4 regions of the Paenibacillus sp. FW101-FHT12H11 genome follow, and region 1 is predicted to be linked to each of the others. Evidence: predicted binding sites of a transcription regulator. Region 1 holds the regulator's gene; each other region holds the start of a gene.
What was found. Region 1 encodes LexA, which represses DNA repair genes until DNA is damaged. Its sites were predicted from a motif close to CGAACATATGTTCG; they were not measured.

Region 1 (5,091 bases):
CCTCATTCGCAGGAACAATCTCATCTCCACTTTGTAGTCCATGATGGTTGATCCAAATATTGCGCATGCCTACACGTCCGGAACCAAGGATATCCGTCGTCAGCTTATCACCGATCATGATCCCTTCTTCTGCATGAATCCCCAGAAGTTCCAGCGCATGGTGGAATATAGAAACATCGGGTTTACCCACTCCAAATTCCCCGGAAATGACAATATGATCGAAATAGGACGTAATCGCTGGCACGTCAGCTAATTTTTCTTTTTGAAGATCAGGCGATCCGTTTGTTAGGAGCAGCAGCTTGTAGTTACCCTTCAATGCGTCAAGTACACGGAACGTTTCTTCATAAACGTACGGGCGCTTGCGGCGTTCAGCAGGAAAAAGCTCGCCGAGCTTGTACCCCAGCTCTGCATCTTCTACTCCTAACGCGCGAAGCCCGCGAGTCCACGCTTCCGTGCGATAACCTGGTGCTAATGCTTGCAGCTTGCGGAAATTTTCATTTTCACCTTGTGTAAAATTAGCCCAAAGCCCTTCAAACGGATTAATGCCAATCATCTTGGTGAATGGAAAAGGTTCATAGGATTCGTATAAAGCACGGGCTTCTTTACGAACAGCAGCTTCCAATTCTTCCGGATTCACTGCCGCGTGTTTCGCCGCCTCCGAGCAAGTTGCTTCAAAAGCTTCTTGTACACTGCGGTCATCCCACAAGAGCGTATCATCTAAATCAAAAAGTACAGCCTTCAACGTCATCATTCATTTCCCCTTTGAATGTTGTTTCTATGTGAAAAAGCAACTACTCTTCGTCCGTGAACTTGATGGAATCAAGTTGAACTTTAAGATTGCCTCGGAAAGCCTCAATATATTTTTTTCTCAGTTCATTTCGTTCATCGATTTCCGCATCCGATAAGCCAACGGTTTTCGCTTTACGAGCAAGCTCATTAATGCGCTCGATGTTTTTTTCCATACTGTCACTCATAGTGATCCTCCAGTTCAAAAATTCAATATGACTATTACTTTGCCATCCCTCTAGTGGAATGTCAAGAAAACAACTAAAAGAGGCATAGGAATAATTCCTAGCCTCTATTCGTCTATTTCCATTCCATAGGATAGTAATGATTAAGGGAGCAATAAAACCTGTCCTTCTTTCAAGGAGCTCGTAGTTAAATGATTTTTTGTCTTAATCTCATCTATATAGGAACGAATGTTCTCTCCATCTTTCTTATGAGCAGTCGCAATACCCCAGAGCGTGTCCCCCTCTTGAATGACAACTTGCTCCTGAACAACTTTCTTAGTTTCAGCGTGATTAGATATACTGCCCGTCGGTGAAGACGCCGCCGCATAAGCTTGTACCATGGCACCGAATGAGAAGACAGTCCCCAGAATTAATGCAATAAAAAGAAATCGAATGATTGTTTTCGTATTACGTGATTTGGTTGCAATCCCTTTGGACGCGGCAGTTGATCTATGAGGTGTGCGTGAATTGGTAGTGTGTGAGTAGGCCATATACATGAATAATCATCCCCCAAACATTTGTTCTGTTTTTAGAATAACACGAACACATGTTTGAGTCAACGATTTATTCGAACTTATGTTTGTACGAACTCGGGTTCTATGTTATACTTTGGGTAATGATTCCCAGTATTGGAGTGATAACTATTGAGTAAGATTTCGCAGCGTCAACAAGCTATTTTAGAATACATTAAGAACGAAGTGAAAGATAAGGGTTACCCGCCTTCCGTACGCGAAATCGGCGAGGCTGTCGGACTAGCCTCCAGTTCAACCGTACACGGGCATTTGGAGCGTCTTGAGAAGAAAGGTTTGATTCGTCGCGATCCAACCAAACCTCGCGCTATCGAGATTCTTGGCTTAGACGGCGCCGAGACTCATTTCGCTGTTTCCGTTGCACGCGTACCGCTCGTAGGTAAAGTTACCGCCGGGGTACCGATTACGGCGACAGAGAACATCGAAGACTACTTCCCTCTTCCAGTCAGCATGGTCGGAGACAACAATGTGTTTATGCTTAGCGTCCTGGGAGACAGTATGATCGAAGCCGGTATACATAACGGCGATTATGTTATCGTCAAGCAGCAGCAAACAGCGAACAACGGTGACATCGTAGTCGCGATGACGGAAGACGACGAAGCGACAGTCAAACGTTTTTACAAAGAGAAGGATCATATCCGCCTTCAACCGGAAAACTCTGCTTTGAAGCCGATTCTGCTCAAGAATGTTACGATTCTAGGCCGTGTCATCGGATTATTCCGCGATATGTAAGACTAAAAAGGACCGTCAGGTGAATCATCCTGACGGTCCTTTTAGGTGCGCGCGAATCCAGCTAAGGGTCCACGAAAAGGATAAGGGAACTTAAGTACTCTATTTGGAGAGAAATAGCCATTGTAATCTCGAAAAGGAACTACAGAACTTTATTTGACGTCCAACAATCGTTTTACAAGTGAAATCAACAGATTAGCGAATGAACTGCTGTTCCCCCCCACTAGTGGATGAGGTGCTTTTTCAAACATATAAGGGACTATAGTTCCCCTATAAAATCAAAAAAACCGAAGGACAAACCATCCCTCGGTTTTATTACTAATTCAAAGGCTTAAAATGCAAGCGCCCAATTCCCCTGACGGAAAATTGGCTCCAGACTGCCATCCTGAAGCACACCGTCAATCTCAAGATCAGACGTCCCGATCATGAAATCCACGTGGATCAAGCTAGTGTTTCCGCCTCTTACTTTCAGCTCCTCGTTGGATAAAGAAGCCCCATCCTTCATATTGATTGGATAGCAGCTGCCCAAAGCAAGATGGCAGGAGGCATTTTCATCAATCCCTGTATTGTAAAAAATCCGTTTTAGATTGGATATCGGCGAATCATAGGGAACAAGCGCGACTTCGCCTAAATAACGAGCGCCTTCGTCCATTTCCAATAATCTAGTCAAATGCTCATGGCCGACCTCTGCCTTATAATCTACGACCTTCCCGTCTTCGAACCTGAACGAAAACTTATCAACCAATGCGCCATTCACATTCAGCGGCATGGTACTTGTTACCGTCCCGTTAACGCCAGTCCGTTTGGGCATCGTAAATACTTCTTCCGTCGGCATATTCGCAACAAAGCGAATCCCTCTTGCGTTCGCTTTATCCCCGCCAAGCCAAATGTGGCCAACTGGCAGCTCTACGCGCAAATCAGTCCCTGCAGCCCGATATTGCAGCGCTGCATATTGCTTATCGTTCAGCACCTTGCGAACGCGCTTCAACTGCTCAATATGTGCTCGCCATGCGCTAACCGGATCATTTTCATATACGCGATTGAAACGGAAAATTGCATCCCACATCGCATCCATCCGCTCTTCTTCAGGAAGATCCGCATACACTTTGGAAGCCCAAGCAGTAGTAGGAGCTTTAATCAAGCACCAGCTGAACGTGCTCGTTCTTACATATTTTTGATACTTAGAACGTGCTGTCGCCATCGCCTTTGAAGCTCTGGAAATCACACCAGGGTCAATGCCGGCGTACAAATCTGGATCTGGCACCTTAATATTCAGAAGTGCGCCGCCATTCTCAACAAAACGCTCCAACATATCCGTGTACCACACCGGGTAGTAGTCGAGTGCATCATCATGAGCCGTCTCTAAGCGCGCACGCGTCAGGAAATCATCTTGCCAATTCACCTGCACATAGTTCGCACCAGCCTCATAAGCTTTCTTAACAATTAGCCGCGTCAAGTCCAAGCATTCCATTGGCGACTCAATCATTAGATCTTGACCTTTGGTCAAATTAACGCCAATTTTTACCACTAGTTCTGCATATTTCTCTAAGTTGACTAAAAAATTATCCATGAGTTCCTGCTCCTTCGCATGAAAAAGCCCATCAGTTCAGGACGTGCCTGAATCATGACGGGCTATCTTATCTAATTTTCAAACGTTGCTGATGGTCTTAGTATAGGGACAGATATTGATCTCTTTCCCATTGGTGAACCTGTGTGCGGTACATATCCCATTCGATTTCTTTGAGCTCATAGAAATGTGCTAAAGCATGCTCGCCTAGTGTATCACAGATCACATCATCACGCAGCAGCTCGTCCAAAGCTTGTTTCAAGTTGAGTGGCAAGCTTGGGATGCCTTGGCTTTCTCTCTCTTCTTCCGTCATCACATAAATGTTGCGATCCGTTGGAGGAGGCAGCTGCATTTTGTTTTTGATGCCGTCCAGACCAGCTGCAAGCATAACAGCAAGCGCCAAATATGGGTTCGCCGCTGGATCCGGATTACGAACTTCAACGCGCGTGCTTAAGCCGCGGGAAGCCGGGATACGAATCATCGGACTGCGGTTGCTCGCAGACCATGCGACGTAACAAGGTGCTTCGTAGCCAGGTACGAGACGTTTATAGGAATTAACAGTCGGATTCGTAATCGCTGCAAAGGAACGGGCATGGCGAAGCACACCTGCCATATAATGTCTTGCAACATTACTTAAACCTAACTTGTCGGACTCATCGTAAAATGCGTTGGTTTCACCTTTGAATAACGATTGGTGACAGTGCATGCCTGAACCGTTCATGCCGAACAATGGCTTAGGCATAAAGGAAGCATGCAGACCATGCTGTCTAGCAACCGTTTTAACAACGAGTTTAAACGTTTGAATTTGATCAGCCGCTTTAATTGCATCCGCATATTTAAAGTCGATTTCGTGCTGACCAGGAGCTACTTCATGGTGAGATGCTTCAATCTCAAAGCCCATTTCTTCCAGCGTTAGCACGATATCGCGACGGCAGTTTTCACCAAGATCCATCGGAGCCAAATCAAAGTATCCGCCTTGATCATTCAGTTCAGTCGTCGGATTGCCTTTTTCATCGGTTTTGAACAAGAAAAACTCTGGTTCTGGACCAACATTCATCGCTGTGTAGCCCATTTCTTCCGCTTGCTTCAGCGCTGTTTTCAAAATAGCACGAGGATCGCCAGGGAATGGACGCCCATCCGGCAAGTAGATATCGCAGATCAAGCGAGCCACTTTGCTTTCCGTTACCCAAGGGAAGATTACCCAAGTATCCAAATCCGGATACAGGTACATATCTGATTCTTCAATCCGCACATA
Region 2 (5,091 bases), on a different contig from region 1:
AGGAATTGTTGCTAACGCAATGTATTCCCATATGGAGCCTTTGCTTGACTTATCTTTGGACTTGCTGTTCGATTTGTTATTTGATGGGTTGTTTGAACCGTTGCTGGCATGGTCACTAAATCTGTTTTTGGTCCTGGTGTTGGATGTTGCAACTTTGTTCACTTTGATTATTCCTTTCATCGCAATTGGTAGACTTACTTTTCCCGTAAATGGGGAAAGCATACTTTGTTGATTTGCCGATGTTGGAAATTAGGCTGGATTGGAGATAATATAGACAATGGAGGTGAACACATTTTTGAAGAAGAATGTATTTGTGATTGTATTGGTCGTCGTATTAGCCGGGATAGCTATTTATCAAAACGCCCAGCATAAGAATAAACAGACCCTAATGCCAACAGAACAAGCGCCTCAGGTGAATTTCCTTGCCCCTTCGTTTACCTTAACTGGGCTTGATGGAAAAGCGTACACGATTGGCGGTCCGCGCGAGAAACCTTTGCTCGTTAATTTCTGGGCATCCTGGTGTGGTCCGTGTGAGGAAGAAGCGCCGGATCTGGTGAATGTATATAACAAATACGAAGGACTGTTTGACTTGTATGCGGTGAATGTGACGCCTGGGGATAAAATGGAGAATATCAAAAAGTTCGTGGAAACGTATAAATACCCTTTCCCGGTGCTGTTGGACAAGCAGGGAACGAACGCGGATGCGTACCGGGTTGTTGCGATTCCAACGAGTTTTCTGATTGATAAAAATGGTGTCGTCCGCGAAGTTATTCACGTGCTTTCGCCAAAAGAACTGGATAAGAAGATCGCGGGTCTCATCAAGGGATGACAAAAAAAGCTGCAAGTTAGCCTCATAGGGCGAATTTGCAGCTTTTGTCTGTGTGTTAGTCTTAGTGATTGATCAAACCAAGTCGCTCGTTCTGCTCTCTGTTGGCCGGCTCAACACGTTGTCTGCTGATCAGCGCATAGCGCAAGCTGTCAACAAGCGCATACCAACTGGCTTCGATGATGTTACTGGATACCCCCAGCGTGTTCCATGTCGTGTTAAAGTCTGTCGTTTCCATCAGGACGCGAACTTTACCGGCTGTTGCGTCTTTCTCGTCAAGGACACGAACTTTATAATCGGATAGGTGGATGTTCTTGATATCCGGGTAATATTGGATAAGCGCTTTGCGTAAAGCGTTATCCAGGGCGTTGACGGGACCATTTCCTTCTGCCGCGGTGTAGATCGTTTCGCCATGCACTTTAACCTTGACGATGGCTTCCGATACGACGGATTGGTTCGCGGATTTCTCAACAAGCATTTTAAACGATTCTAAAGTGAAAATTTCTTCAAGTCCTTCAAATGCTTCACGCAGCAGCAACTCAAGTGTCGCATCCGCTCCCTCGAACTGGTAGCCTTGATGTTCCAGATCTTTGATCTTCTCGATCACTTGTTTGGTTTTCAGAGGCTCTTTATCGAAGTCTAAGTTGAGTTCTTGCGCTTTGACAAGCACGTTGCTTTGGCCGGCAAGCTCTGAGACAAGGACGCGCTGTTTATTGCCGACTAGCTCTGGTTTCGTGTGCTCATACGTGCTTGCATCTTTAAGGATGGCAGATACGTGAATACCGCCTTTGTGGGCGAATGCAGCGTTACCGACATAAGGTTGATTAATCGGCATATGCATGTTGGCAATTTCGCTGATATACCTGGAAACCGGTGTTAATGTTTTCAATTGTTCCTCGGTGATTACGTGGTATCCCAGCTTCAATTGAAGGTTAGGGATAATTGAGCTCAAGTTCGCGTTCCCGCAGCGCTCGCCATAGCCGTTAATCGTACCTTGAACCTGTCCGGCACCGGCTTGAACGGCAGCGAGGCTGTTGGCTACTCCTAACTCGCAGTCGTTATGCGCATGAATGCCAACAGGCGTTGATACATGCTGCTTCACAGCGGTCACGATTGCGGTTACTTCACCAGGGAGCGAACCTCCATTGGTATCACACAATACGATCCAGTCTGCACCGGCATCTTGGGCTTTTTTGATCGTTTGCAAAGCGTATTCAGGATTGTTTTTGTAACCGTCAAAGAAATGCTCTGCATCATAAATGACTTCTAATCCGGAGCTTTTCAAAAAAAGTACGGAGTCATAGATCATGGCCAGATTTTCTTCGAGTGTCGTTTGAATGGCTGTATGCACGTGGAAGTCCCAAGATTTCCCGAAGATGGTTGCTACCTGCGCACCTGATTCAACAAGTCTGTTCAGATTAATATCGTCTGAAGCAACGGAATCTTTGCGTCTTGTGCTTCCGAAGGCGGTAATCTTGGCATTGGTGAACTTCATATCGCGGACACGCTCAAAGAATTCGATGTCTTTGCTGTTGCTGCCCGGCCATCCGCCTTCAATATAATGAACCCCAAGCTCATCGAGCTTCCGGGCAATTTTAATTTTATCCTCAACAGATAAGCTGATGCCTTCTCCTTGAGTTCCGTCTCGTAGGGTAGTGTCGAAGATTTTGACTGATGTTGGCATGGGTTCCTCCTTCAAAAGCTGGCAAAAATGACTTGGTTACGTATGTGTAGGTTAATATGCTTGCTTTAAAGCGCTAATGTATAATTTACGATTATAACATAATATTACGGGTAAAGACATCATAACTCAAAAATGCGTTTGCTTGAACCCATATTTTTTTGTATGCTGAAAATGACTTTCATCTAGTTTTTTGAATATGGAAGGGGTTGTGAAATGACGACGGTCGAGCATCACTATCCCAAGCAAGGCAGAGTTATTTTGCATATTGATATGAATGCATTTTATTGTTCGGTCCATGAGGCTGTCGAGCCAGACATATATAGAGGGAAACCCATCGCAGTTGCCGGAAGTGTGGAGCTCCGCAGAGGGATCATTGTAACTTCCTCTTATGTGGCCCGATCGATGGGAATTAAGACAGGCATGCAGGTCGGACAGGCTTTGAAAATATGCCCTGATTTGATGCTTATCCGGCCTGATTTTGAATTGTACCGCAGTTTTTCAAGACGTTTTATGCAAATCGCCTACAGCTATTCTCCCATGGTCGAATCGATGTCGATTGACGAGTGTTTTGTAGATATTACCGGATCCAAACAGTTTGGTACCCCTCTTGAAATTGCCGGGACAATCCAGCAAAGGATTATGAAGGAGCTGCAGCTGCCCTGCTCCATTGGCGTTGCACCAAATAAATTATTAGCTAAAATGGGCTCGGATATGAAAAAACCGAATGGCATCTCTGTTCTGCGCCTCCGGGACGTGCCAACTGTCTTATGGGACAAACCGTGCAACTATTTATACGGGATTGGCAAAAAGACGGCGGACAAGCTGACAAAGCTAGGCATCTTCACACTCGGGCAACTGGCGGAGGGTGACGAGCTGCTGCTAAGTAAGCATTTTGGCGTTTTGGGCCCACATCTAAAGCGTTCGGCGAATGGGATCGATAACTCGCTGGTTAACCCTGAGCAAGAGCAAAGTAAATCTATCGGCCATACGACAACACTGCCTCGGGATTATATAGAAAGAAAAGAGATTCACCGCGTTTTCTTGAATCTTGCCGATCAGGTGGCAAGAAGGCTTCGGAAGCAGGAATTGATGACGTCCACGATCCAAATCACCATTCGTGATCCGGACATGAGGACGATTACGAGATCCGTTACTTTGCCTACGCCGACGGAGCATATGGATGACATCTACAGAACTTCCTGCCAACTGTACGATCATCAATGGGAGGACGGCAACCCGGTCCGGTTGTTGGGGATTACCTTGCAAAATCTAACGAGCAAAGAAGAGACGTTCGTGCAGCTTGATTTATTTGATTACGAGAAGCAGCCAAAACGCGAAAATTTAAATAAAATCATGGATGGACTCCGGGATAAGTTTGGCGAGAACGCGATTCTGACCGCGGGTATGATGAGTGACGACCCTTCTGCTTTTATTAGAAATCATAAGTCAAGAGGAACTTCCTTGCAGATGGATCATTTGAAAAATAATCCGCTTCATAAGGAAGAGGAGAAGTGAGGGGATTATGGCACATTGTATCGGTTTTGCCGGATATTCCGGCAGCGGCAAAACGACTTTGATTGCTAAACTAGTCATTGAAATGAAACGCCGCGGCAAGCAGATCGCTGTATTGAAACATGATGCACATGGACACTATAAGGAAGCATCCGGAGCAGATTCTACAATTTTTGCGCAATCCGGTGCGGAAGCTGTCGTAACAATCTCTACTGATTCTATTCATGTCTATGAAAAAAAATGCAAGCCTGACTTGCAAGAGCAAATCAACGCTTATGCTCACATGGATTATGTTTTTGTTGAAGGATTTAAGCGGGAAAAGCATCCAAAGATCGCTGTCTTTCGTACAATAGAGCAGAGTGAAATTATTCAAGCTCTAGAACACGAGCCTATAGCGATTGCAACGGATATGGAGGCGCTGGATTCTCGGTTCTCAACCCTGCCAAAGCTTGATTTGAATGACATTGTTGCTCTCGCAGACTTTGTTGAAAGGTATTTTAAGGCAGAACAATTTTAAGGTTTGAACTTTGTCCTCATTTATATTATATTTTACAATGAGGATAAAATGAGGAGGAGTTAAACTATGGCAAAGTATACATTCGTTGATAAAGATACTTGTATTGCTTGTGGCGCTTGCGGAGCTACAGCACCAGACATCTATGATTACGATGATGAGGGCTTGGCAGAAGTGATTTTTGATGGAGATGGTAACAAAGGGGTAACTGAAATCCCTGAAGATCTGTTCGATGATCTACAGGATGCACAAGATGGCTGCCCAACTGATTCCATCAAAGTTGCGGATTCACCTTTTAACTAATCATAACCCAACTTGTGGCGCGTTCCACAATATGTCGAAAAAGCTCGGTTCCTGCAAAGGGATCGGGCTTTTTTTCTGCTACAATTTGTATTTTTTTGTAACAATTCATTGCCAATTGTTTTCCTCCATCTTACAATGAAGCTAGTATGCATGGGGAGGCTCTTATGGGTAAAAAGAAATGGATCAATACGTTGGCAGCGGGACTTGTGTTGATGCTGTTGTCGACATATTTCTACACGGTGAACTCGAGCG
Region 3 (5,091 bases), on a different contig from region 1:
AGTTGATATGCCCCTTGTTCATCGAAAGAGAGCCACTCAAGAAATTGTCCTGCTTCATCTTCACTTAAATCAGTAAATGTACATTCGATTTTAATATCTTTTAACACATCACCAGTTGAAAGCACATGAAAATCTTTTTCTGAAATTTTAGAAGCATCATCACTTGAAGTACCTAGTGTAAGTTTAATTGCGTCTATAATAGCAGTCTTTCCAGCGTCATTTTCACCTATTAGGAGATTAAAGCTATTATTGAAATGAACAACTAGACCAGGAAGTTCACAGTTTTCCCCTTTGAGTCCATACTTTCTAAATCCCCATATCTTCAGTTCACTAAGATACACTCTAATCAGTCATCCTTTTATGATTTGTTAGAACTCCATTTGTTATTTTATGGGATTTGTCATGAAATTTCTATATAAATATATCAGCATCTGATATAAACAGACTGTTGCAATAATTTCGCATAAATAGTTATACAAAATTGACTAGTGCTCGCCAGGGTGTCTAGACGTCTTTCAACCTTTCTTCTCAAAACACAGTGGGCAATAGCAGCCGATCCGTGTGCCTAGTTGCCAGCGACTTTTGAACTATCGCTCCCGTTAGAGTCCCTGTAAAACGAATAATTTGATTGCTTGAACAGGGGTTATGAAGTGGCTGGTACTTGTTTTCTCAATATTAATTATTAATTCAGTTGCAATAACAATGCATAAACGATTAAAGATTTCTGAAATTTATACAACTGTAAATTTTGCTCTGATTGTTTGCGCTGTAGTTGATGTGTACGCCAGATTTCGTTATAAACCATGGGGATTTTTTGACGTCGATAAAGTAGAATATAGTGCCTTATTAGTGTATTTGGGAATTTATCCAGCAGTAGCGACTATAATTTTGAATATGTACCTGTACCAATCTAAAAAGTGGAGAAAAATTCTTTATCTTTTTGGGATAGCGGTATTTTCTACAGCCTTTGAATGGTTATCCCTAAAAGTCGGTATCAGATGGCATAATAATTGGAATTTATTTTACTCATTTGTTATGTACCTGTTTATTTATTATGTATTTTTAATTTTTCATTCGAGAATTTATCAATGGTTAATTGGTGATAAATAATTTATCATAGTTCGTTATTTCACGAGTAACGATAGTCGATTAAAGATAGCGCGGCAGCCGACCATGAGGACAGGATTGGCTGCCGTTATTTCAACGTCTCAAGGAGAAGATCAATCTTAAACTTATCGAAAACAAGACATTTGGTTCTGGAGCCATAGCCCTCTTTTACCAGACGATATGATGACCTTGTCTCCTAAAGCAGATTATGACGAGACAATAGTTGAATGATGTGAACTTAAAAATGGGCCATCCACCCAAGGATGTCCCTAAAACTTGCCGATACAGACAGTACAGGAGAACCGTACCATAGATGACTGATATCATTCTTCATTATTAAGATTATGGCTTTTCAGCAGTCACCCCTCTTAAATAATTTATCTGTTTATGGGTCGACCATTCCATCCTCTGTCCATTCATCGCATAATTCAGCTTTAAGAACATCTCTATAGGCGATCCATTCCCAATCCCCTGCTCCGCTAAGAGCTTCCACTATGTCTAATCGAAATTCACCATGCTTACTACGCGTTACGATGCCGGTAACTGATCGAGTATTAAACTCTTCATACAATGTTAGTACAAGTGGTTTTTTATACATCTGCGACAAACTCAGCACTGATGAAATATTTTGAATTTCTTGCTCATCTCGTATTGGTCGTGACATTCGTTGATTTTCTTTTCGATTTCTAAGCGCGGCTTCTTTATGCTGCGGAAGCATCATGCGGCTAGACTCCCAAAGTCCGTTAAGTTCTAATTTTTTACTCATTTATAGTGGCCTCCAATTTTGCCTGCTCTATCCGCTGCTAGACCCGCTTTCATTAAACTCGAAGCCCTAATAATGGCCGTGTTACCAAACCGATCCTTGATACCATCCAATACACCATCTAGCTTACGCAGTTTCGTCACGTCCTCGAAAAGGTCCAGCTGTGTGACTTCCTCGTCATCAAGAGACCCTAGTGTGACACCAACTTTGCGTACCGGATGACCATTCCAATTATGATGAAATATCTCACGGACTGATCCGAATACTTTTAATGTATTGTTCGTGGCAAAAGGCATTTTTCTCTGCTGACTAAATCCGGTAGGAGCATTGTACGGTGAGCACATACAGAATACATGAATGGTTCCGCTCGTATAACCCTTCTTTCGCGCATCACGGCAAACTTCTTCAGTTAATTCCAAAAGCACAATATCTACTTCTTCTGCCGTCGTATAATCTCTTGGCAAGGTCATTCCGTGACCAATTGATTTCGGAGCTACATTGAACGTTCCTGGCGTGACTGGACTATCATCGAGACCATTAGCTGTACGCCACATGACCTCCGCTTGAATGTCTGACTGTTTACCAAATCGTGCACGGAACTTCTGTTTGAGAACATGCAATGGTGTCCTTGCAACGTGACCGATTGTGGTCATGCCAAGATTAACAAAATGTCTCGTCATGCGCGACCCAACTCCATACATCTTATCTACACTTAAAGGCCATAAGAAACGTTCTACATCCTCTTTACCAAGTGTAAAAATACCATTCTGATTTTTCTTTGCGAAGTTGTCCGTTGCTTGTTTATGAAGAATTTTAGTAGGACCGATGCCAACACGAATTCGTATGTTCGTTGATGCCGCGACCTTCTTTTGAATCATTGCTGCCAGTTCTTCTGGATTACAGCGAAAATGATTTAGCGAGCCTGTCACGTCCAGAAACTGCTCATCAATCGAAAATACTTCCACAAGGTCTGTGTACTCCTTGTAAATATCCGTAATCGCAAGTGATACATCAATATAGCGTTGCATGTGCGGCCGCATTACAATCACATTCGGACATAACTGTAGTGCTTCTCCAAGCCTCTGTGCTGTACTAATTCCAAAGCTCTTGGCTATTGGGCAGGCAGCCAAAATAATACCCGATCTTCTGGCCGGATCCCCAGCCACGACAACCGGGAGGTTATCTAAGCCTGGATGAGAAGCCTTTTCGACGCTTGCATAAAAAGATTGGCAATCCGAGAGGTAGATCGTACGATCCGTTCTCATTACCATTTACAACGACCTCCGCATTCTCATTAATGTTGTCATAAGTTCAGCCTTGATCAAGCTCCTTAGCATTGTAAAATGGTGGACGTATCCCCGAACTTTATATTCAACATTAATTCCTAGAGCCGTCGTTGATGTGTTCAACACTTTGATGTCACGATTCTTCATCGTACTTTTAATATTTTGAATTTCAGGATAAATGGCGTTCTCAACCTCTTTTAAATAAAAGAGAATATGACTGTAAATAATTTTACCTTTGTGAATCTTGAGCACTTCTGAATCCCTTGCTAACATATCAAGCAATATAGGAAGCAGAGTAAATTCTTTGATTAATTGAACATCCTCGTCAGTCTCAACATTTGTCATGACACTCATTTAATCACCCCAAAATAAGAACATTTGTTTGCATTTTATTATATACCGAACACGTATTCGCTATGCAAGAGATTTTTATTAATACAAAAATACCCACCAGCTATTAGAGCCAGTGGGGAAAAATTCATCACATTTTATTGTCGAGTTGGCTTAAAAAAGCCCAATCTAAGAACACAATTCGTGCTCGGCATATTTCATCTTCTTCTAAGCACGTAATACATTGGAAATGAGATAGCAGTTGCTATACTCAAACAAACAAAGGAACTTGGGGTAATTAATTTCTTCATTTACTTTGCTCCTTGCTTCCTTCTAATTCCATTAGTCACAGATAGCTCTAAGGTGTACCATTATTATGGGTGATGAAGAAAATGTTTATTCCTCCAATGCTTCTCCAATATGCTAGAAACAATGAACCGTTTGATGGTATTTCCACATTTGCCGAACTGAAGTGGGACGGCATTAGGTTGATTGTATCAAACATGGAGGAGCTTAACTTATACACAAAGAACACAAATGCAACAGCAAAATATCCAGAGCTTCACGACCCTCCGATCCCGAAGGGGACTATTCTCGATGGAGAGATTGTTGTCCTTGATGAGTTGGGTAGAGCGGACTTCGAGGAAACAAATGCAGGTTTCCGATCTAGTAAGAAGCGTAAACCAGTTGTATTCATGGCTTTCGACATCTTGTATCACCATGGCTTAGACGTGACTGGATTGTCATTAGAGCGACGCAAGCAGCTGCTTGAAGAGACACTACAGGAAACTGAACATTATCGAATTGTTCGGCCGATTAAAGGCAGCGCAAAGGATTTCTTTAAAATCGTATGCCAGCATGGACTTGAAGGTATTGTGATTAAGAAAAAAGAATCGAAATACGAAAAAGGTGTACGCTCCTGGTCATGGCAAAAGGTTATTAACTACCAAATTGCGGAGGTTTACATAACCGGTTATAGCAAGAACCAAAGTTCTTGGCTGCTTGGTTATCAGGAAGGGCAACGTATCCGTCAAATTGGCACTATGGATCTTGGAATAACCCAGTCTGCTCGTGAATCAATGCTGCCAGTTTTCCATTCTTTTAAATGTGGTGAGAGCAAAGATTATGTATATATCAAGCCTGTGGTGCGCTGCAGAGTTAAATATAGGGATTGGTACAGTTCTGGATCTATGCGGCTTCCAGTCTTTGAGGAATTTGTAATTTAGGAGATGGCATTTATGGAATACAGAGTAAGACATAAAATGACAGGCGAAGAGAAAACGCTGAGTCATTTAGAAGTGAATGATATGGATTATGATGCAAATGACCGCATTGTTGTTTTTGATACAAACATGGAGGTATAATTCTTAATTGATGAAGTTCAAGAGTAGTGAATTATCGAAAATTATTGGATTTCACCGTAAACATCAAAGAGTCCCTTCTTTGGAACAAGTTGATGCTGCGTTTAATGATGCAATTGCAGGGGATATTGACGGAGCTCTTCGTCTTCTAGACTGGAAACGTCATTGTTTTTATGTGAAAGATAATTTTGAAAGAGAAGTCATGTCGAGGGTGTTTGCGTATTGTTCTGAGGTTATAGAATAA
Region 4 (5,091 bases), on a different contig from region 1:
ACCATGACCACCACCACAGTCACCACGATCATCATAATGATTCCTCCAGCGGAGGAGGAAGTGACAGTGGAGGGGGCAGCGATAGCGGAGGCGGTAGTAGTGATTAGTTGAGAGAGTCGATTTGACTCTCTTTTTTTGTTGGGCGTGCCCAGAGGCACGCATTATCTGGTTGGTGAAAGTCCAACCAAGGGATTTGAAAACGGGCGCCGGCCAGGGAGTAAAAGGGGCATTGAGCGGCTGGCGGCCCGGCAAACCTCTCAGATTGGCAGAGGTTCCAGATTGAAGATGTGTTGTCTAGACTGGGCGAACGGAAGCGAGAGTTATGTGCTGGCGGATGGCGATTGCTTTTCGTTTAGTGAGATTGCTGGGATGCTTGGGGGTAAAGGAAGTGTAGAGGTATATGTGATGCGGGCTCAGAAAAAAATATCAGAGGAATTGCAGAACAGCCTATTCCTTGTAGGATAGGTTTTTAATTTCTTTAGTATGGAATGTACGCACTATGCTATGATCATAAATATAAGGTAGGAATTGGTATTAGCATTAGGAGATTATTATGAATTATTTATTGATATTTATAATTATATATCTAGCTATTTTTACTAGAAATTATCTATCTAAGATTTTCTCTCGAAATATCTCTGTAAAATATTTAATAATTAGTTCCTTGTACAGGTAGTAGTACTTGGACCAACGATATTTATTATAAAGGAGTTTAACTTTTCAACCTTTTTGGCTTATACGTTTTTTGGTGTTAGTTTGATTGTGACTCTATTTGTAGATAGTAAAATAGAAAAACTTTATTTACAAGAATAGAACAATTTCAGGGAGGCACAGAATGCTTAAAAGAGGTGTGCCATTTTATTTATTAATGCTAGACTTGCTCCGTTTGCAAAAACTCAGGAAACAAAATAAAGCAGCCTATTCCATTCGGGATAGGCTGTTTCTCAACATAAACGTTATTGTAATAAAGCAGAGATTAAGATTATGGCTATGCATATCACGAATACGATAAGAAGTGCTTTCCACTTTTTTGTTTCTGTAGTTCGGAAATACGAAACAACTGATTCACGGCATAGATAAAATAGTAGAAAGCCATCAAAGGCAGAGCGTACACCATTTTTCAGATAATAACTTGTTACATTTTGTGAACTAACACCACCGTATTGTTCAACAAGTGATGGTATAGAAAGCATTGCATTCATATTTCTTGTGATTTCGTAAGCGAAATAAAATAACGCGAGCCACCAACCCCACTTCTTACCAAGGAACATTCCAACTGCGGTTGCAAGACTAAGAACTCCTAAAAATGTGACTGCTGCTTGAAAGAAGTAGCTCGATACTCCAATTAATGAAGATACATCATCCAGCCTGCTAAAAAATGCAACCTGTGCAACTAGAACTATAACAGCTGCAATGGCGATCCAAATAGCTAGTAAAGTAATACCAACTGGTCGATCATATGAATACTCCATAATTTCTTCTTTGTTTGACTTGGGTGCAAAATAAGACAATACTGTTCCTCCTAGAATAATATTTTTCATTGTATCATTAGCACTAAAATGTAACAATGTGGAAATTTTAATATAGTAAGATCTGTGCGATATCTTATTTTTTGAGGGATATGTTCTTAGTGTAATTTTAATCTTACTAGATCCCGCAATGTGATACGATAGATGTTAGATATTTTGGCAGTGTTCAATAAGTTAAATATTAATAAAGAGCAAAGGAAAGATGATTTTGAACCTAAAAAAAATTACTATTATATTTTCAATTACATTAGCGTTTATTCTTGGTGGCTCAATTGGTGTTAGGGCAGATTCAGTATTGGAGTCGATTTCTGCATATCTAGATCATAGTTTTAAATTAAATTTGTATGGAACAGATTTTGCATTAAAGGATTCAGAAGGTAACAAATTAGAGGCAATAAACTATAATGGAAGCACATACCTACCACTTCGATCTGTAGCAGAAGCTACAGGTATGAAAGTAAAGTGGGACGAGGTAGAAAGAACAGCAACGTTAGAAAAGAATTCAATAGTACTTGCTAATTTAACAGCCACAAGTGGAGTTAAAATTAGTGTCGATGGGCTGTGGAGTCCATCTTATATTACAGAGCTTAAGAAAATTTATAGCAACTGGTATATGGGAGTTCTATTTGAGACTACACCAATTGATGATAAAAATTTTAAAGATGTTATTGCAATGAAAACTAAAGAAATTAAGAGTTATTCAAAAATCATTGAAATGAAGGACATGAATATTGGAGATTTAAAAGGGACTTATATTGATTTTGAAGAACCGGATTCTCGAAGTAAGGTAGTGTACTTAGAAAGCAATAATTCAAAGGAATATTTTACAGTTCAGGTATTTGTTGAAAAAAGCAAATACAGCGATGAGAACAAAGATGCTTTTGATAAAGTCATATCAACATTTGAAAGATATAGATAGTTGTGTTTGAAAGAATAATTGGAATAATTATTTATGGTGAACCATCAAAATTTTGAAGGAGGATCTGTTGATGGTGAAAATTCAGTTGAGTAACATCACTTTTATAGACAACAAACGTAGTGAGTAAATGTGTCGGAGTAAGAGATATTACGGCGAATCCTCCTTTTATAGGATTGTATAGTGGTCCTCCATTAAAAATATTGTTTGAATCAGAAGAGGAATTTGCGGACTTTAGAAATAAAATTCATAATTTTGATTGGCTAACTCTAGATTTAAGTTAGGTATAAATTTAATTATTTTTAAAGAGTCGCTGACATGCGGCTCTTTTTGTCGTACAAGTGCTACCGAGAAATGAAGGGATTAATAATATGAACTTAGAAGCGTCCTAAGTGGTGCTTATCTTTATAACTAAAATCCGACATAACATAAGGGGATTTAATTTGAGAATCGAAACTATACAAATTGAACATATAAATGCAAATGGCTGGAACTCAAACGAAATGGACGATCATATCTATAGATCTTTAGTTGAAAGTATCCGGAAACACGGTGTGCTGCAGCCGATCCTAGTCCGTAGCGATATGACGAGCGTTAAGGGCGAGAAGCGTTGGCGTGCTGCTAAAGAGTCCGATCTTACTGAGCATACTTGTGTTGTTGTTGAGCAGATTCCGTTTGGGAACAGCAGTCAGCACGGTGATATTGTAATTATATTTTTGTTATTAGTTGGTTTGTTTTGGGAGTCTTAATCAAAATGTCCCCCGCCGGCTCTATTGCCTGGTGGGGATTTTTGTGTTTACAAAAACCACTTGCATAACGAATACATGTTCGGCATATAATATAAAACACAAACACGCGTTCCTATTTTGAGGTGATTAAATGAGTGTCAATACACATGTTGAGACTGACGAGGATGTTCAATTAATCAAAGAGCTTACACTGCTTCCAATATTGCTCGATATGTTGTCAAGGGATTCTGAAGAGCTCAGGGTTCACAAAGACAAAATTATTTATGGTCATATTCTGTTTTACCTAAAAGAAGTCGAGAACGCTATTTATCCAGAAATACAAAGCATTAAGAGTAAAATGAAAAAGCGTGATATTAAGGTGTTGTATACATCGATGACTGCTTTAGGTATTAACGTTGAATATAAAGTTCGTGGTTATGTCCATCATTTCACAATGCTTAGAAGTTTGATTAAAGCTGAACTCATGACAACTTTAATGAGAATGCGGAGGTCATTGTAATGGTAACGAGGGAAAAAAGCGAACGCACGATTTATCTCTCGGATTGCCAATCTTTTTACGCAAGCGTCGAAAAGGCTACACATCCTGGACTCGATAATCTTCCTGTCGTTGTGGCCGGCGATCCTGCCAGAAGATCGGGAATTATTTTAGCTGCATGTCCAATAGCTAAAAGCTTTGGCATTAGCACGGCTCAGCGCCTTGGAGAAGCCCTGCAGCTATGCCCAGATGTTATCGTAATGCGCCCGCATATGCAGCGTTATATTGATGTATCACTTGCCATTACTGATATTTACAAAGAATACACCGATTTAGTAGAAGTATTTTCTATTGATGAGCAGTTTCTAGACGTGACAGGTTCGCTGAATCATTTCCGTTGTACGTCAGAAGAACTGGCAAGCATGATTCAAAAAAAGGTCGCCGCGTCAATGAATGTGCGTATTCGTGTTGGCATCGGTCCAACTAAAATCCTTGCTAAGCAAGCAACGGACAATTTTGCAAAGAAAAACCCGAGTGGTATTTTTACGCTTGGGAAAGAGGATGTAGAACGTGTCCTATGGCCTTTAAGTGTGGATAAGATGTATGGAGTTGGGTCGCGTATGACTCGGCATTTCGTGGCTCTTGGCATGACAACGATAGGTCATGTTGCTCAAACACCATTGCATTTACTTAAGCAGAAATTTCGTGCGCGCTTTGGTAAACAATCGGATATTCAAGCGGAGGTCATGTGGCGTACAGCTAATGGTCTTGATGATAGTCCAGTCACGCCTGGCACATTTAATGTAGCTCCAAAATCAATTGGTCACGGAATGACCTTACCACGAGATTATACGACGGCAGAAGAGGTAGATATTGTTCTCTTGGAATTAACGGAAGAAGTTTGCCGCGATGCACGAGCGAAGGGGTATACGAGCGGAACCGTTCATGTATTCTGCATGTGCTCACCATACGATGCGCCTACAGGCTTTAGTCAGCAGCGAAAGATGCCCTTTGCTACAAATAATACTCTGAAAGTTTTCAAGTCAGTTCGAGAGATCTTTCATCGTAATTGGAATGGGCACCCAGTGCGTAAAGTTGGCGTTACGCTAGGATCGCTTGATGACGAGGAAGTTACGCAACTTGATCTCTTTGAAGACTTAACTAAGCTAAGGAAGCTTGACAGCGTTCTAGACGGAATTAAAGACCGTTTTGGCAATACGGCAATTATTCGCGCTTCCAGTTTAATGAAAGCTGGTTTAGCAGCGGATCGAGCTGGTAAAATTGGAGGTCATTATAAATGAGTAAGAAATTAGCACTTAACGGACTTTGGGAGTCCAGTCGAATGATGCTTCCTCAACATAAAGAGTCCGCAATTAGAAATCGAAAAGAGGCTCAACGCATATCACGACCTATACGAGACGA

Region 2: a site for LexA is predicted at 2,638-2,651, ahead of AC3WTJ_RS22020 (DNA polymerase IV). Genes of this name have one in related genera too.
Region 3: a site for LexA is predicted at 3,557-3,570, ahead of AC3WTJ_RS30305 (YhjD family protein). Genes of this name have one in related genera too.
Region 4: a site for LexA is predicted at 3,263-3,276, ahead of AC3WTJ_RS28100 (YhjD family protein). Genes of this name have one in related genera too.

The regions. Positions count from the first base shown of each region.
Region 1 covers NZ_JBYTCO010000002.1:470,281-475,371, forward strand. Annotated here, with positions in the region: gene AC3WTJ_RS07815 (HAD family hydrolase) at 1-748, opposite strand, end outside; gene AC3WTJ_RS07820 (DUF896 domain-containing protein) at 792-974, opposite strand; gene AC3WTJ_RS07825 (LysM peptidoglycan-binding domain-containing protein) at 1,115-1,507, opposite strand; gene lexA (transcriptional repressor LexA) at 1,655-2,272, shown strand; gene AC3WTJ_RS07835 (aminopeptidase) at 2,601-3,839, opposite strand; gene glnA (type I glutamate--ammonia ligase) at 3,937-5,091, opposite strand, start outside.
Region 2 covers NZ_JBYTCO010000006.1:481,021-486,111, forward strand. Annotated here, with positions in the region: gene AC3WTJ_RS22005 (MFS transporter) at 1-162, opposite strand, end outside; gene AC3WTJ_RS22010 (TlpA family protein disulfide reductase) at 296-829, shown strand; gene cimA (citramalate synthase) at 891-2,510, opposite strand; gene AC3WTJ_RS22020 (DNA polymerase IV) at 2,724-4,025, shown strand; gene mobB (molybdopterin-guanine dinucleotide biosynthesis protein B) at 4,033-4,539, shown strand; gene AC3WTJ_RS22030 (ferredoxin) at 4,606-4,839, shown strand; gene AC3WTJ_RS22035 (CHASE2 domain-containing protein) at 5,004-5,091, shown strand, end outside.
Region 3 covers NZ_JBYTCO010000011.1:97,000-102,090, forward strand. Annotated here, with positions in the region: gene AC3WTJ_RS30285 (ATP-dependent nuclease) at 1-341, opposite strand, end outside; gene AC3WTJ_RS30290 (CBO0543 family protein) at 646-1,110, shown strand; gene AC3WTJ_RS30295 (YolD-like family protein) at 1,493-1,873, opposite strand; gene AC3WTJ_RS30300 (DNA polymerase IV) at 1,870-3,141, opposite strand; gene AC3WTJ_RS30305 (YhjD family protein) at 3,142-3,510, opposite strand; gene AC3WTJ_RS30310 (ATP-dependent DNA ligase) at 3,870-4,712, shown strand; gene AC3WTJ_RS30315 (hypothetical protein) at 4,725-4,850, shown strand; gene AC3WTJ_RS30320 (hypothetical protein) at 4,858-5,091, shown strand.
Region 4 covers NZ_JBYTCO010000010.1:4,148-9,238, reverse strand. Annotated here, with positions in the region: gene AC3WTJ_RS28120 (hypothetical protein) at 1-35, opposite strand, end outside; gene AC3WTJ_RS28115 (hypothetical protein) at 957-1,511, opposite strand; gene AC3WTJ_RS28110 (stalk domain-containing protein) at 1,738-2,448, shown strand; gene AC3WTJ_RS28105 (ParB N-terminal domain-containing protein) at 2,889-3,194, shown strand; gene AC3WTJ_RS28100 (YhjD family protein) at 3,325-3,693, shown strand; gene AC3WTJ_RS28095 (DNA polymerase IV) at 3,693-4,970, shown strand; gene AC3WTJ_RS28090 (YolD-like family protein) at 4,967-5,091, shown strand, end outside.